Regions from separate parts of the Roseibium sp. MB-4 genome, predicted to be linked through region 4. Evidence: predicted binding sites of a transcription regulator. Region 4 holds the regulator's gene; each other region holds the start of a gene.
What was found. The regulator PhoB, encoded in region 4, activates phosphate uptake and scavenging genes when phosphate is short. The targets are predictions, from matches to a motif close to TGTCATNNANCTGTCAT.
Positions count from the first base shown of each region.

Region 1: phnC (phosphonate ABC transporter ATP-binding protein) is a predicted target of PhoB. The motif match lies at 2,435-2,451, and genes of this name have one in related genera.
Region 2: ACVDG4_RS21500 (DUF2794 domain-containing protein) is a predicted target of PhoB. The motif match lies at 1,870-1,886, and genes of this name have one in related genera.
Region 3: ACVDG4_RS01980 (glycerophosphodiester phosphodiesterase) is a predicted target of PhoB. The motif match lies at 2,042-2,058, and genes of this name have one in related genera.

Region 1 covers NZ_JBRKQB010000001.1:1,319,843-1,324,042, forward strand. The annotation lists gene phnE (phosphonate ABC transporter, permease protein PhnE) at 1-455, opposite strand, end outside; gene phnD (phosphonate ABC transporter substrate-binding protein) at 528-1,445, opposite strand; gene phnC (phosphonate ABC transporter ATP-binding protein) at 1,501-2,334, opposite strand; gene ACVDG4_RS06145 (DapH/DapD/GlmU-related protein) at 2,721-3,347, shown strand; gene ACVDG4_RS06150 (helix-turn-helix domain-containing protein) at 3,874-4,200, shown strand, end outside.
Region 2 covers NZ_JBRKQB010000004.1:409,929-414,128, reverse strand. The annotation lists gene ACVDG4_RS21510 (hypothetical protein) at 1-315, shown strand, start outside; gene ACVDG4_RS21505 (Bax inhibitor-1/YccA family protein) at 485-1,249, shown strand; gene ACVDG4_RS21500 (DUF2794 domain-containing protein) at 1,421-1,810, opposite strand; gene ACVDG4_RS21495 (GNAT family N-acetyltransferase) at 2,328-2,846, shown strand; gene ppa (inorganic diphosphatase) at 2,999-3,538, shown strand; gene ACVDG4_RS21485 (metallopeptidase family protein) at 3,576-4,010, opposite strand; gene ACVDG4_RS21480 (hypothetical protein) at 4,082-4,200, opposite strand, start outside.
Region 3 covers NZ_JBRKQB010000001.1:389,543-393,742, reverse strand. The annotation lists gene ACVDG4_RS01985 (MFS transporter) at 10-1,173, opposite strand; gene ACVDG4_RS01980 (glycerophosphodiester phosphodiesterase) at 1,224-1,946, opposite strand; gene ACVDG4_RS01975 (YceI family protein) at 2,336-2,920, shown strand; gene ACVDG4_RS01970 (cytochrome b) at 2,977-3,588, shown strand; gene ACVDG4_RS01965 (YceI family protein) at 3,585-4,139, shown strand; gene ACVDG4_RS01960 (LysE family translocator) at 4,164-4,200, opposite strand, start outside.
Region 4 covers NZ_JBRKQB010000001.1:2,012,286-2,016,485, reverse strand. The annotation lists gene pstB (phosphate ABC transporter ATP-binding protein PstB) at 1-38, shown strand, start outside; gene phoU (phosphate signaling complex protein PhoU) at 71-766, shown strand; gene phoB (phosphate regulon transcriptional regulator PhoB) at 854-1,549, shown strand; gene ACVDG4_RS09325 (GcrA family cell cycle regulator) at 1,616-2,161, opposite strand; gene ACVDG4_RS09320 (aspartate aminotransferase family protein) at 2,586-3,785, shown strand; gene argF (ornithine carbamoyltransferase) at 3,782-4,200, shown strand, end outside.

The DNA of each region.
Region 1 (4,200 bases), 690 kb from region 4:
GCGGGAACCGGGCTGGAGCCCAGGACGAAGATCAGGAACAACGCAATGATCAGTTCCGGAAAGGCGCGCATAATATCCATCATGCGGCGGACGACCGGGATCAAGGGGCCCCAGCTGTCGACGTTGCGCGTGGAGGCCATGGCCAGGACGACGGCCATGGCAGCCCCCAGAAGCGTCGCAACGGCCGCGATGTTCAAGGTTTCCAGCATGGCTGGGAGATATTGGATGATCAGACCGAAAAACGCTGGCCCGGCTTCCCAGGCCTCAAGCACGATCTCGCCTGGATAATCGAAAAACTTGCTCAGGCCCTGCAGAAAACCGCCGGAGTTCATGTCGTTGGATTTCGAGTATCCCGAAACCATAACGGCAACGACCAACAAAAGTCCGATCAGCGAATAGAGCTGACGGCGTTTGCGTAAGGAGAGGATTTCCTCTTCCATTGCAGCGACGGCCATCTTCAATGTCCTTTAAACGTCACGCATAAAAAACGCGGGCCGGAAACCGGCCCGCGCGCTATTCAAGAACGCTTAGTTCTTGCTCTTTGCCTTACGAGCTTCAACGATGTTGACGTAAGCTTCGTGAGTGATCGGCATGAAACCTTTGGTCTCACCGGCAGCAACGCCGTATGCGCACTCGGGGTCCAGAGAGTTCAGGGACGCCATCAGAGCGGTCATTTTGATTTTGACGTCTTCCGGAAGCTTCTTGGAAAGAACGATCGGACCTTCCGGGATCACCGGCGAACGCCAGATTTCACGCAGTTCGGTCATGTCGACCAGGCCAGCATCGGACGCCTTACGCAGAGCGCCGGAGTTGTAGCCGTCTTCCCACTCACCAAGACCATCGGCCCAAGTTACACCAGCGTCGATGTCGCCGTTGGAAACAGCAACGATGGTCTGCTCGTGACCGCCGGTGAACTTAACGTCGCCGAAATAGTCGCCCGGCTCCATGGAGTAGCCTTCCTGCGGGATGGCGATGGACGGGATCAGGTAACCGGACGTGGAGTTCGGGTCACCAAAGCCGAAAACCTTGCCCTTCATGTCGGCGAGCGAGTTGATTTCGCTGTCGTTGCGGGCAAAACCGATGGAGTAGTAGCCGTAGCCGCCATCAACGTTGACCTTAACCAGAACCGGGTCAACAGCTTCCGGATCGGTCAGGTAGACTTTTGCGTAGCCGGACGCGCCAAGCCAAGCCATGTCGAGGTTGCCGCCGAGCAGGCCTTCGATCACGCCGTTGTAGTCAGCCGGTGCGAAAAGCTTGACCGGAACACCGAGCAGGTCAGCGGTCTTTTCTTCAAGGCAGGTGTAAGCGCGCAGACGATCGGAAGCGTTTTCGCCGCCGAGGATGCCAATGCGGAATTCGGAGATTTCTTCAGCAACGGCAGCGGTTGCGTTCAGAGCGATCATGCTGACTGCAGCCAGCGCAGCAACTTTGGAAACCAGTTTCATTTGGGACACTCCCCCGAGGGTTCACAATTGATGACGATGATTTGGGAGCAGACGGTCAGCCCGCTGCTGCCGCCGGGGTCATCACACCGGCGGATTCTTGAGAGCCGGATTTACCGGCATCGATGGCGGTTGATGTTGCCGCTTCGTTGAAGCTTTCATCGGCGCCATAAATCTCGCGCGCCACATCTGTGGTCAGGGCGTCTGGCGCACCATCAAAAACGATGAAGCCGTCGCGCATACCGATCACGCGGTCGCAGTACGTGCGTGCGGTGTCGAGCGTGTGCAGATTGCAGATGACGATCTTGTTGTCGCGTTCGTGGATTTCCCGAAGGGCGTCCATGACGATCTTTGCATTCATCGGATCAAGAGAAGCGATCGGCTCGTCGGCCAGGATCATGTGCGGATCCTGCATCAGCGCTCGTGCAATCGCCACGCGCTGCTGCTGCCCCCCGGAAAGCTCTTCAGCCCGTTTGGGTGCTTCCTGGGCAATGCCAAGCCGATCCAGCGCGGCAAGTGCAGTCTTCACGTCGTCTTGGTCGAAGATGTTAAAGAGGCTCTTGAGCGTGCCATGGCCATTCAGACGGCCGAGCATCACATTGGTCACCACATCCAAGCGCGGCACAAGATTGAACTGCTGGAACACCATGGCGCAGTCGCGCTGCCAACGGCGCATCATGCCGCCTTTAAGGCTCAGAATGTCGCGGTCATTGAAGAGGATCTGACCGGAGGTCGCCGGCGTCAGCCGGTTGATCATGCGCAGCAAGGTCGATTTGCCTGCACCGGAGCGGCCGATAATGCCGACCATCTGCGGTTTGTCGATGTTGAAAGATACCTTGTTCACCGCAGTCCGGGACCCAAAGGTCTTGGTGACGTCCTGAAATTGAATCACGCGGCAGCCCTGTCCGTGTTTGTTCGTATTTGCTGCGCGACAAGAGCCATTCGAGCGTAACAACGCGATGACAGCTATTTATCAGTCCCTTGAAGAAACGATGACATTTCAATGACAAGGGCCTACCGGGACACACACAGCGCCCGGACAAGGCTTTATTTTCCTGCTTCCTCAGAGGGTTCTGCAAGGCTCGGCAAATCATGGTTGCAAGAGCAAAACAAAGCCCGAGAAGCGTGTTTCCGCGCTGAAATATTAGTCAGGGTGCTTCGAACCGACTGAAACTGAGGAAAAGAGAAAGAGTTCATGGATACGTCATCAAAGCGTCACGCTTCATGATGTGACCAAAGCTATCCATCTGCGCCTGTCACAAACCAATGGAACCGAACATGTCCGCTCCGCACCAAAAGCCCGGCCTGACCGAAGCCCCCAATATTCACCCAGACGCGGTCGTTCAAAACTGTGAGCTCGGAAAGTGGACGGAAGTCGGCGCGCTGACCGAAATGCGCGAAAGCCAGATGGACGATTACTCCTACATCGTTCAGGAGGGGGACGTAGTCTGGTCAACGATTGGCAAGTTCTGTTCGATTGCCCGGCGGGTGCGGCTCAATCCCGGCAATCACGCCACCTGGCGCGCGTCACAACATCACTTCACCTACCGGGCAGCCGCCTATGGGCTGGGTGATGATGACCAGGAGTTCTTTCAATGGCGCAGGGACGATTGGGTCACAATCGGGCACGATGTCTGGATCGGTCATAATGTGACGGTTCTGGCCGGGGTCACAATCGGGACCGGCGCTATCGTTGCCGCAGGCGCGGTCGTGTCGAAAGACGTGCCGCCCTATACGATTGTCGGCGGTGTTCCGGCGAAACCAATCAAACGCCGGTTTACGGAAACCCAGGAAGACGCTCTGATGGCGATCGCCTGGTGGGACTGGAGCCACGATCAGCTGAAGGATCGCTTGCCCGATTTTCGCAACTTGCCGATCGATGGATTCATAGAGAAGTATCGCTGACCTATTATTTTGCCGGAAAATCATTTCTTAACTTGCATTTGATTTCCGTTAGGGAACTCAACTCACTACAAGGCCCGCTTTTCTGCGGCTTTCAGACGAAAGAGATGACTTTCCCCACAAGTCACAATGGTTAACAGGGGCGATTCGACAGCGGCAAGTTCCTATGGTGAACTTCAATCAACAGCACGGCAGAGACCTGTTTCGGACCGCCAACCAAAGCATACGGTTTTTGTCACCGCTGTCTGGGCACAGTCCCAAGGGGCCGCTTGCGGCTCTCGCGGACCGGCTGTGAGGCACCCAGTTTGCGCTTGATGCGGAGCGCTCCGCAGCCAGCGCCCCGGCTCTCCGGTGAGCAGCGGGTTATCTGCAATATCGGTGCAGGCTTCAAATCTCTTCGGGGATGAGGGGTCGGCAGGCACCAGATGTCTTCGGAGATCTGATGTCGAGTTGAGATCAAGACGGACTATCGATCCCGCTTCGGCAGGTTTCCGGGTCCGATAACCTTGACCTGAACAGGGGGGTGTTGGTGAAAGCCGACACCCTTTCTGTTTTCTGGTACAGTCACCCCAATATGAGCTTGGACATCATCCCAAATCCGCGAAACCTCGGCCCGTCCCTTCGCCGCTGGCGGGTGCTTAATCGCGTAAAACAGCAGGCGCTGGCCGATGAGCTCCGGGTGTCGCAATCCAAAATCTCACGCTGGGAGAGCGGTGCTTCGGAGCCTGACGGACTTGACCGCTCCAAAGTGGAACGGCTGTTGCTTGCGCGACCCAACAGTGCAGCGGACCGGGCCTTGGTGGGGCTTGTGAGCAGCAACAGCGCGCCGGTTCATCTGGTATGCGATCTCAGCCAC
Region 2 (4,200 bases), on a different contig from region 4:
ACACCGCAATCTGCCGGAAAAAAACTCCGCCTGACCAAATCCAAGCTGACCATTGATGGAAACGCGCGCAATGTGACCGTCGAAGATGTTCGCGTGGGCCGTGTCGGGATCATGGAAGACGGCAAACCCTTGGCGTTTTTCACGGATGCTGGCGGCGATTATGGCGTTCTTCAGTGGTTCAAGCCGGGCGTAACGCCGGAAGTCATGCGCGACACCACAAAAGAAGTTATGGATTTCAAGGCAGAAGAAATCTTCCGCTGGCCACAAGGCACTTGCGATCGGCAGATCGAAAGCCGTCTTAAAGCCATGAAATAAGAACTCTTCTTAATCATAAGGGCCGGAAATACGGGCCGTAGCAGAAAGATTGCGATTTTTTCAGGAAAGTCATCTTGTGCTAGGGTCCGTATTCTCCCATATGTTGAGGGAGCTGTGCTGCAGGATTCCCTGCGCGCACAAGTTTTGAACGAAGGGGAATCTTAAGACCATGTCGACCTTTGACCGCCAATCTCAAGGCGCTTACTCGGTTGCCGGCGCTCGTGCCGAGGCCGGCATCGATCAGGGCCTGCGCGCCTACATGCTGGGCGTATACAACTACATGACGTTCGGCCTCGCGCTGACCGGTTTCTTTGCCATCGGTACCTACATGATGTCCGTCGTGACCAACGACGCTGGCTCGATCGTAGGTTTGACACCGCTCGGCAACGCCATCTTTGCCTCACCGCTCAAATGGGTGGTCATGCTGGCGCCGCTCGGCATGGTGCTTTGGCTCTCGTTCCGGATCCAGTCCATGAGCGCGTCAACCGCTCGGACGATGTTCCTCGTCTACTCCGCCCTGATGGGTGTATCCCTATCCTCGATCTTCATGGTTTATACCGGCGGATCGATCGCGCGCGTGTTCTTCATTACCGCAGCGTCGTTCGGTGCGCTGAGCATCTTCGGCTACACCACGAAGAAGGACCTGTCCGCTTGGGGTTCGTTCCTGTTCATGGGCCTGATCGGTATCGTGATCGCCTCCCTGGTGAACATCTTCCTCGGATCTTCCGCGCTTCAGTTCGCGATTTCCGTGATTGGTGTTCTGGTGTTCGCTGGCTTGACTGCCTACGACACACAGCAAATCAAGGAAATGTACTACGAGGGCGATTCCGGTGAAGTTGCCACCAAGAAGTCCGTGATGGGCGCTCTGCGTCTCTACCTCGACTTCATCAACATGTTCCTGATGCTGCTGCAGCTGTTCGGCAACCGCGAATAATCTGCGCACCATCATAAATGTAGAAAGCCCGGCCATTGCGCCGGGCTTTTTGTTGTCTTTTGACAAAAGATGTCGCTTCCAAATCTCAGATGGTCAGCACGTGAAAAACGGGCAAGCGGCGACCTCGAGTTTAGTAGAGACCGCTCCGGGTTTCGAGCCGTGCGCCCTGTGTCAGGCGTCGACGACCCGTAGATGCTTTTTCTTTTCCAGAACTCTCAGAACCTGCGCAAGATCGTGGCCACGTTTCAGGATCATGCCACCAGTCGCGACGACCGAATATGCGCCCTGCCGCCGCGCAAGTTTAGGATCCTTTTCGATGCGATAAAGAGGCATTTCAGAGGCGCGGCGGAAAATTGAGAAAACAGCCCTGTCATTCAGAATGTCAATTGCATAGTCCCGCCACTCACCATCGGCGACCATGCGGCCATAGAGCCTGAGGATGACATCGAGTTCCCGGCGGTTGAAGGACACCACTGGTAAGGAGGGAGGAGCTTTATGCCCAGGTCCGTTGAGGCTCAAGCTCCGGCTGTGCTGAGATGCGCTATCATCGGCTTCGCTCATTCCGCCTCCCTTTTGAACCGCCTTGCACCTTGCGCTGCCGTCAGCATTTGCTTGGTGCATGTCATCCAGATGTCATGATGGTCGTGGTTCGCCGCGAATTGCAAGTGCAGGCCGGTAGAAAGCTGAGAAACTGTTGCTTTCATTCATCAATCGTGACCGAAAAACATCAAAAACTGACGCTTGGGCAACTTTTCAAGAAAGAATACCAAAATTTTCATGTTTTCGCCGCATTCCAGCCCTTGGCCAGCCAAAAAGCACACCCATATTAGCATCATACCTTGATGGGAACGGTCTACGGGCACCGCGGTATGCAATAGCCCCCCAGCCCCCCGTGGTGAATGTAGAGCGACCAGATTTTTTGAGTCAAACATCAGGGCAACTGAAGGGCCGGCAACACGCCGGCCCTTTTCATTACCGGGCACCTTTGACGGCCAGTCTCAAGAATTCCGGCAGTTTTCCCGAACCGAAAACGTTTCAAGCTTCCCCTGCGGACGCCTTGTAGTATTCTTTTCCCAAGATGACTCTTGACCTGATTGATCTTCGTGCGGCGAGACCGGCAGACTGCGAAGCGCTTGCCAACATCCATAGCGAAGCCTGGCTCGGCGCTTATCGCGGCGTGTTACATGGCCTTGACCTTCAGCGAATGGTCTCAAGGCGGGGCGAAAACTGGTGGCGCGGAGCTCTGGCGCGCGGCGTCAACATCAAGATCCTATCCGTTGCTGATGTTCCGGCCGGATATGCCACCTTTGGCCCGTGCCGGCTAACGAATACCAGCATGGATGGAGAGATATACGAACTTTATCTCAAACCGGAGTATCAGGGCCTGGGTTTCGGCCGCAGGCTTTTTGAAGACATCCGGGCATCATTCCTCGAGCAACATGGCTCAGGGCTTGCCGTCCAGGTGCTCAGCGACAACACGCCTGCCCGGGAGTTCTATCGTGCGGTGGGAGGCCAAATCGCCGGGAAATCATGGCACCGGATCGGCGGTAGACGACTCGAATTGCTCATCTACATCTGGCCGAGGCGAACGCTCTGACAGGCTCACCATTATGCTTTCTAAGGTAAGGATCTGGTACGCCCGCGCCACTTCCGGGCCATTAATCAATTAGGTGCAATGCAAAACTAAAGACTTGAACTTCTGCCTTCGGATTGCGATAGACGGCGCAACGATCCAACAGGAGTTCACAGATGCGTATTGACGCCGTGCCGATTGGCAAAAACCCGCCGGAAGATATCAACGTAATTGTTGAGGTCCCCGTTGGCGGTGAACCGATCAAGTATGAGATGGATAAAGAAGCAGGCGCGATGTATGTCGACCGCTTCCTCTACACGCCCATGCGCTATCCAGGGAACTACGGCTTCGTCCCGCACACGCTTTGCGGCGATGGCGATCCGATCGACGTGGTTGTCGTCAACCAGCGCCCTGTTGTACCTGGCGCCATCATGACCTGCCGTCCGATTGGTGTTCTCCTGATGGAAGACGAGTCCGGCCAGGATGAAAAGATCATTGCGGTGCCAAGCCACAAGATCACCAAGCGCTACGACAATGTTTCGGACATTACCGACCTGCCGCAAATCACCATCGACCAGGTTAAGCACTTCTTCGAGCACTACAAGGATCTGGAACCTGGCAAATGGGTGAAAGTGACGGGTGTTGAAGGCGCAGAAGCTGCAAAACGCATGATTGTGGAATCAATCGAGCGCGCCAAGACGGAAGCTGCCGAATAAATGCAGCCCGACTATCCTTGAGGCTGCCGCCGCTGCATCATCTGTCGGCAGCGGCCTCAAGACGCTCCATGTCCTGATCGCTCAAACCGAAATGGTGACCGATCTCATGGATAAGCACATGGGCGACCACATCTCCGAGCGTTTCGTCCATTGCGGCCCAATAATCCAGAATGGGCCGGCGGAAGAGCCAGATACGATTTGGCATTTGCCCAGTATGGGACAGCTCTTCGCCCTCGTCCAAGCCGACACCTTCAAACAACCCTAGAAGGTCGTGCGGATCTTCGATCGACAGTGCATCGAGAACATCATCAGGTGCGTATTCGGCAAGTGTGATCTGCAAATTGCCGCAGCGAAGCAGCAGATCGTCCGGCATGGTTGCCAGTGTTTCGCTGGCCATTGCCTCAAAGTCTTTCAGGTCCGGCGCTTTGAGGTCGGTCCAGTGGCTTCGACTGATTGGATGAATTGACGCCATATTTTGTTCCAGGCTCCAGTGAGCGCTGTATTTCCTTTTTCGCGAGCCTCCCAACTCAGTTGGAAGATTACTTACAGGTAGGTAACGGCAAGGTAAATCACCAGACCAATTGCAAACATCAACCCAAGCGACCGTCCGATGCGCGTGCCCCAGACTTCGATGTGGTCATCGGCATCCTTATCGGCCGCGC
Region 3 (4,200 bases), 1.6 Mb from region 4:
ACAACAGTTTTATTCAGCCTGTGAACCTTGAACGGCAACACTAGCACTTAACGCTACGATTACCATAAGCAGAGAAAGCCCGGCGAACGTCACGGGCAAGCCGATCCCGTCCGCAACGAAACCGATCACCGCAGGCCCCAATAATATTCCGCCATACCCGGCTGTTGCGACCGCTGCAATCGCGGCGCCTTGCGGCATGACCTTTTGCCGCCCTGTTAAGCTGAAGAGCACCGGGACAATATTGCAGACCCCGGCCCCGATTGCCGCAAATCCGATCAGCGACACAGCCAGGTTGCTCGCCGTTGCAACGAGCAGAATACCGGCAATGGTGATCACTCCGCCCCAAAGCAGGATATTTTTCGGGCCGAACCTGGCAACCACCCGGTCGCCCAGCAAACGACCGATCGTCATCGTGATTGAAAAACACATGAAGCCAATACCGCCCTGGGCAATGTCCACCAGCCCCTGATCTGTGATCAGCGCAGCGCTCCAGTCCAGAACAGCTCCTTCGGTCAAAAACGTGATGGCAATGAGGAGTGCCAGAAGCAGGACAACGCTTTTCGGGAAAGCCCCGCCCGTTGAAGAACCGCCCGTGCGATTTGGGAGCAGCCGGGGGGCCGCTAAAATCAGCAGCAAGAGGCTTGACAGCGCAATCAAGCCAGCAGATGCGAACGGTGACAGGCCGAGCGTCAAGAAAAGCGTGACACCCCCTGCCCCGGCAAACCCGCCGATGCTGAACTGGGCATGGAACCCCGACATCAGCGGTTTATCCGATCCGCTTTCAACATCCACCGCATGGGAATTCATGCCGACTTCCATGACACCGAGGAAGCTCCCGAACAGGAAAACCGCGATAGCCATGAGCGGGATTGTCTCTGCATACCCAAGAGCCGGAAATCCGGCAATCAAACCGATCCCGGACCCGACGATCACTCGACGGCTTCCAAATGCGGCGCATAGAGGTCCGGCAAGCGGCATGAAAAGAACCGAGCCAATACCGAGGCACAAGAGCAAAAGACCAAGCCCGGCATCATCAACGCCAAGCCTTTGTTGTGCGAACGGGATCAGCGGTGACCAGGCGCCCATGGTCAGTCCACCAATGAAAAACACCAGCCGTGTTGCAAGCCGCGTTTCGAACCGGTTGAGGCTCAAGGCAGCATCATGACCCGTCACCGGTCGTAGTCCTTTTGTGTTTTGCAGGGCCCGGCTCGTGATCAAAAATCCTAGGTCGCCGGGGTCAGAATTTCGTTTTCAACAGAGCGGAAAACGTCGACATGGTCAATGTTCATTTGCTGGATGCCGCACTTGACCGCCAGTTCGAACACGTCGCGATCATCACCGTCATAAAAGAGCTGCGTGGTGAGCCCAGCATCCCTTGCTGAAGCGGCCAGATCAGGGTCCAGGTTGTGCGCTTGAAACTCCAAAATTGCCGCGCCTTGCGCGACCGCCCTTTCAACCGAGCCGACATGATCAAACAAGACCATGAGCCGGAGATCAGGAACACGGGCCCGTGCCTTGGCGCGAATGGCCTGGTCAAAGGAGAACGTCCAGGCTGTTTCCAGGAGACCGTTAGCCTGGAGCATGTCTCTGACCTTCGCCGGGTCTCCTTCTTTGATCTCAGCATAGACCGAAATCCGCTCCCGGCACGCCTTCAGGAATGCATCAAACCGCGGCACACGTTCGCCGGAAAACTCTTTTGAAAACCAGGAACCTGCATCAAGTCGGTCGATCTCAGATGAGAGTTTGTCGGCAAACCGGCCCGAGCCGTTCGTCGTTCTATCCAGCGTGTCATCGTGAAAGACGTAGAGGACACCGTCGCGGGATGGACGGACATCGAGCTCGACCACTTCCGCGCCTGCTTCGATCGCTTTTTCCAGAGACGCCAGAGTGTTTTCCGGGGCTTTAAGGCTGAGGCCACGATGGCAAACAATAGCTGCACGGTTCACGGATATGCTCCAGAAGGTTCGGGGTCAAAGCACCAGCAATGTTGAAGGGAAACGAAGCTCGAGCGACCGAGACACGAAAGGAATGCCTGAAGACTTTGATGCCTTCATGACATATATCACGTTCATCAAACTACAGATTGTTTCAAGGTCAAAAGCGGCCGCTTTGGTCACTATCAACTGTTGCCTAGCGCAGTTGTAGACCCCGCAGAAACTTCCATTCTTCTCGATAACTCGCCGAGTCGTTTTTCCGAACCATCCAGCGGAATTATGACAAATTGTTCACCCTCAATAAACAGTCAGTCAAATTGCAGCTTTTGAAATACAGCTTATGTGATGGAACAGCGTTCCCCATGGAACGTCTTCAACAGTCTTATTGATGAGGTTCCAAAATGATCCGTCTTGCTACATCTGCCTTCGCCCTGTCCGTTCTCGCTGGCGCTGCTGTCGCTGAACCGGTTGCGTTCGACTTCGACAAGTCCCACTCCAACCTGTCCTTCACGTATGATCACCTTGGTTACTCCACCACCGATGGCCGTTTTGGCGACTGGGATGGCACCCTGTTAATCGACAAGGAAACCCCGGCCAATTCCTCAATCGAGTTCACCATTCAGATCGGCAGCCTCGATACATTCTGGGCAGATCGCGACAAGCACCTCCTGAGCGCCGACTTCTTTGACGCTGAGAAGTTCCCGGAAGCTACCTTCAAGAGCACAAGCGTTGAACAAACCGGCGAGAAGCAGCTTGAAGTCACCGGAGATCTCACCATCAAAGGCATCACGAAGCCGGCGACCCTGACCGTTGATGTCAAGGCAATGGGTGAGCATCCAATGGCGAAGAAGGAATCGGTTGGTTTTGCCGTAAACACCGTAATCAAACGATCTGACTACGGCATGGACATGTTCGTGCCCTATGTAGGTGACGAGGTCACGATCACGTTTCACACCGAAACGCTTACGACTGCCGCAACAAACTAATCTGCGAAGATGCGGGGAGCCTTGTTAAGGCTTCCCGTTTGCCGAAGGAAACTGCCATGTATCGCAATACGCCAACCGGTTATGGCCGGATAGCCATTTTCTTTCACTGGACCATGGCCCTGCTGATAATCGGCATGCTCGCCTTCGGACTTTATCTCAAGCAGCTGCCGCAGACCGACCCGAACCTTTTTCAGCTGTACCAGCTGCACAAGTCCTTCGGCTTTGTTGTATTGGCGCTTGCGGCCTTCAGGCTGGTTTGGCGTCTGACAAACCCTTCACCGAAACTGCCGTCCGACATGCCGGCTCTTGAAAAACTCGCAGCTCATCTCGGTCATATCGGGCTCTACGTCCTGATCTTCGCAATGCCGATCACAGGCTGGTTCATGGTGTCCGCGTCCCCCTGGGGCATCCCGACGGTGGTCTTTAACGTTCTGCCGATCCCACACCTGCCCTATCCGGAGGCCCTTGGAACAAAAGAACAGGCCGAAGCCTTTTTCATGATCCTCCATGAATATGGTGCGTATCTGTTGATCGCCTTGGTGGTTGTTCACATCGCCGCCGCACTGAAGCACCACTTCATTGCCAAGGACGACACCTTGAAGCGGATGACATCAACCAAGCCAGCTCAAAACGCGCTTGAATCACATTCTGAGAAAGCCAAAGCATGACACTGAAATCACTTGCACTCCTCAGCTGCACCTTGTCTTTCCTGACCGTGCAGCCCGCACTTGCCGCGACATGGACTGTAGATCCGGCGCAGAGCACACTTGGGTTCCAAGTCCAGCAGGGCAGCAGCGCTTTGACAGGACGGTTTACCTCCTGGGACGCATCCATCGAGTTTGACCCGGACGCGCCGGAAAACGCCGATATTTCGGCCACGATCCGTCCGGCCAGCGCCTCCACCGGCAACGCCCAATTTGACGGGACCCTGCCGAATGGCGATTGGTTTGACACCGCCGCGTTCCCGGACGCGACCTTCACCGCAGACAGTGTCGAACGGGTGGAAGGCGACAGTTACCGGGCAAACGGAACGCTCACGATCAAAGGTGTGTCCATGCCGCTCGTCCTGGACTTTACGCTGGCGATCAATGGTGACACTGCCACAGCCAGTGGCATGGCGACTTTAAACCGTCTTGAATACGGCCTCGGATCCGGTGTCGGAACAGACACCGTCGGCGACGCTGTCACCGTCACGCTCAACCTGACGGCGACCCGCTAGCTTTTTTCGGATCTCGCGCGGTCTTCAACCGCGCGAGGCTGCCAAACCGATGCCGCTTGCA
Region 4 (4,200 bases):
AGCGTACGCAGGACTACATTACCGGCCGCTTCGGTTAACCGGATCGCACATTTTTTCGAAGGGACACAGGATGTCTGAACATACAGTCACGGCTTATGATGACGAATTGAACGTCATGGCCGGCCGGATCGCTGAAATGGGCGGTCTTGCAGAAAAAGCATTTGCAGAAGCCGTTTCCGCCCTCGTGTCCGGGGACACTGATTTGGCGCGCCGCGTGATTGATCAGGATCGCCGTCTTGATGCGCTGCACCAGGACGTCGAGGAAGGCCTGATTGCAATGATCGTGCGCCGTCAGCCGATGGGGCAAGATCTGCGCGAAATCACAGCCGCCAGCCGGATCGCGAACGATCTGGAGCGTGTTGGCGATCTTGCAAAGAACGTTGCCAAGCGGGCAATCGCAATCGACAACGACATTCAGAGCAAGAAGTTGGCAATCGGCGTGGAGCACATGACCGAGCTAGCCCTTGGGCAGCTGAAAAAGGTTCTGGATGCCTACACCGGACGCAATGCAGAGGCTGCGCGCCACGTGCAGGAAGCTGATGCCGAAGTCGATGCGATCTACACCTCTCTGTTCCGCGAACTTCTGACGTACATGATGGAAGATCCACGGGTGATCACCTCCTGCGTCCATCTTCTATTCTGTGCGAAGAATATCGAGCGGATCGGCGATCATGCCACCAACATTGCCGAAAACGTCTTCTTCATGGTGACGGGCGAGCGGCTTCCGGAAGACCGCACCAAGGTTGATGAAACCGGCGCTATGTGAGTTGCCAGAGCCCGCCTGAGCGGGTTGTGAAGCAGGAACTGTAAGCCGGCGCTTTAGTGCCGGCTGAGGGAATTGGAGCGAGAATTCATGCCGAAGGTCCTCATCGTCGAAGACGAAGAACCGTTGAGCCTTCTGTTGCGGTACAATCTGGAAGCTGAAGGATACGCCGTCGAGACCTGTGTCCGCGGCGACGAGGCGGAAATCCGCCTCCGGGAAACCCAGCCGGACCTTTTGTTGCTGGACTGGATGTTGCCCGGACTGTCCGGAATCGAACTGTGCCGGCGCCTGCGGGCACGCGAAGACACCGAGCGCTTGCCGGTCATCATGCTCACGGCGCGCGGCGAGGAAGCCGAGCGCATCAGAGGCCTGTCGACCGGAGCGGACGACTACGTGGTCAAACCGTTCTCAGTGCCCGAACTGATGGCGCGTGTCCGCGCGATCTTGCGGCGGGCAAGCCCGGAGGTGGTGTCCACGATGCTGCGCTCCGGCGACATCGAACTTGACCGGGAAACACACCGCGTCCGGCGCAGCACCAAGGAAATCCATTTGGGGCCAACAGAGTTTCGCCTTCTGGAATTCCTGATGACCGCACCAGGCCGGGTCTTTTCACGCGAACAGCTCTTGGATGGTGTTTGGGGGCACGATGTGTATGTGGATGAACGCACGGTCGATGTTCACGTAGGCCGGCTGCGCAAAGCGCTGAACAAGGGCAAGGCGAAAGACCCGATCCGCACGGTGCGCGGGGCTGGTTATGCCTTCAACGACCAGTTCACGGCAGCCTGATCGAGACTTTCAAGACAAACAAAAAAGCCCGCCAAATCGGCGGGCTTTTTCTTGGGTATTTCGAGATCAGGAAGCCTGGGCAACACTGGTCTTGTTGTTGGCGCTCCGGCGGCGGTCTGCGACCGGCTGGTAAGCGATCTTGCAGTGGTAGGGGCAGTAGGGAACGCCGGCTTCGGAAACCTGACCGCAGAAGTAGAAGTCTTCTGTCGCCGGATCGCCGATCGGCCACTTACAGGTGCGCTCAGTTAACGTCAGGATAGTCGCCCGCTTGGACATCGGAACAACGTCAGCGATCGGTTCTGCAACGGGTTGAACCTCTGCGACCGGGGCTGGCGTCGGCTCCATCTTCAGCGCTGCGGAACCTTGGGTCTGCGGCTGTGTTTGCGGACGTTTCGGTGCCGATTGAGACGCCGGATTGGCCGTTGTGCGGGGACGGCGCGGTTTCGCGCTTGAAGAAGAAGACTTTGCGCGGCCGGAAAGACCAAGCCGGTGTACCTTGCCAATCACCGCGTTCCGGGTGACACCGCCAAGCTCACCCGCAATCTGGCTTGCACTCAAACCATCGCTCCAGAGCTTCTTCAAAAGCTCAACTCGTTCGTTCGTCCAACTCATTGCCGCACCCCTTGCCAAGGCCAGTGACTGGCCAAAATCCCGTTATTGGACACGCGAACGCAAGTCCATTATGGCATATCTTGTGCCTCTATTTGATACGCCGCACGAGATGTCGTGTCTGATTAGTCAAAGGTTACAATAACGTTAATTTGTGAAGCAACCGTCAGGCTGCAGTGAGTTGGGGATGAACGGACTTTTCCCCAACAGATGCGAGGTCCTTGAGACTTTTACATAAAACAGCCCGAACCCCGGCAATGGCCATTTCCATTGACAGGCGGGGACCTCGGCAGTGTATAAGGATCTTGCAACGTGCCGCCGCTTTGGCGGCACATTGCGTTTTTGGCCTGTAATTAAGGCGATGCCCCGGAGTTCCGACGGTCCGATACCAGTGGCGCTTCCGGCGGCCAAAGGAGACTAAAGAGGTATGTCCGCGTCCGCGCTTTTTGGAAACTACGCAAGATCGAACCTGTCATTCGATCACGGGGAAGGTGTCTGGCTTGTTACGAGTGACGGCCGACGATTTCTCGATTGCGGGTCCGGGATCGCGGTAAATTCGCTCGGACATGCTCATCCGCATCTGGTCCAGGCTCTTCAGGATCAGGCGGCCAAGCTCTGGCATATTTCCAATCTGCACCAGATGCCGGATGGCGCGCGGTTTGCGCAGCGCCTCACCGATGCAACATTTGCTGACAAGGTACTGTTCGTGAATTCCGGCGCCGAAGCAATGGAAGCGGCGATCAAGTGTGCCCGGCGTTATCACTATGACCGCAATGAGCAGGACCGGTATCAGATCGTGACCTTTGAAGGCGCTTTCCATGGCCGGACACTCGGCACGATCGCAGCAGGTGGCCAGGCGAAATATCTGGAAGGTTTCGGACCGAAGGCCCCGGGCTTCGATCAGGTGCCCAGCGGGGACTTGGAGGCCTTGAAAGCCATGGTCGGTCCGCAAACCGCAGCGATCGCGATCGAACCCATCCAAGGCGAGGGCGGCATTCGGGAAGTCGACTACGAATTCCTGCGCGCTCTGCGTAAGCTTTGTGATGAAACCGGAGCCCTGCTGATCTTTGACGAAATCCAGACGGGTGTCGGCCGGACCGGAAAAATGTTCGCGCATCAGTGGACTGGCGTTGATCCGGATCTGATGGCCGTCGCCAAGGGCATCGGCAGCGGGTTCCCGATGGGCGCTTGTCTTGCGACCGAAGAAGTTGCGTCTGCGCTGGCTCCTGGAACCCACGGCACGACCTTCGGTGGCAATCCGCTCGCCATGGCTGTTGGCAATGCGGTTTTGGACGTCATCCTTGCAGATGGTTTTCTGGAAGAGGTTCAAAAGAAGGGCCTCTCCTTCAAGCAAAAGCTTTCCGGGCTGGTCGATAGCCACCCGAAGGTGTTTGAGGCTGTCCGGGGCAATGGTCTGATGCTCGGCATCAAGTGCACCGCGCCGGTGGGAGACTATGTCGCCGCCGCGCGCGAAGCGGGCATTCTTGCTGTCCCGGCCGGTGACAACGTCGTTCGGATCCTGCCGCCACTGACCATCTCGGAAGAAGAGATTTCCGATGCGGTTGATCGGCTGGAGAAGGCCGCAGTGGCCGTTGAGAGAAAGTTGTTGGAAGGAGCGGCCGAATGACCGCCAACGGAGCGTACAAAAACTTCCTGGATCTGACCCAATTCGAGGGCGATGATCTGCGCGCTATTCTGGAAACCGGAAAGAAGATCAAGGCAACCCGCAACGGCGTTCGCCGGGGTGAGGGGCCGCTCGCCGGCAAAGTCCTCGCCATGATTTTCGAACAGCCATCGACACGGACCCGCATTTCCTTTGATGTTGGAATGCGCGAACTCGGCGGTGAGACGTTGATGCTGACCGGTGCGGAGATGCAGCTGGGCCGGGGCGAGACCATTGCTGACACGGCGAAGGTGCTGTCCCGGTTCGTCGACGGCGTCATGATCCGGATCCTGAACCACGAAGCCCTCAATGAACTGGCTGAAAACGCGACCATTCCGGTGATCAATGGCCTGACCAAGATCTCGCATCCATGCCAGAT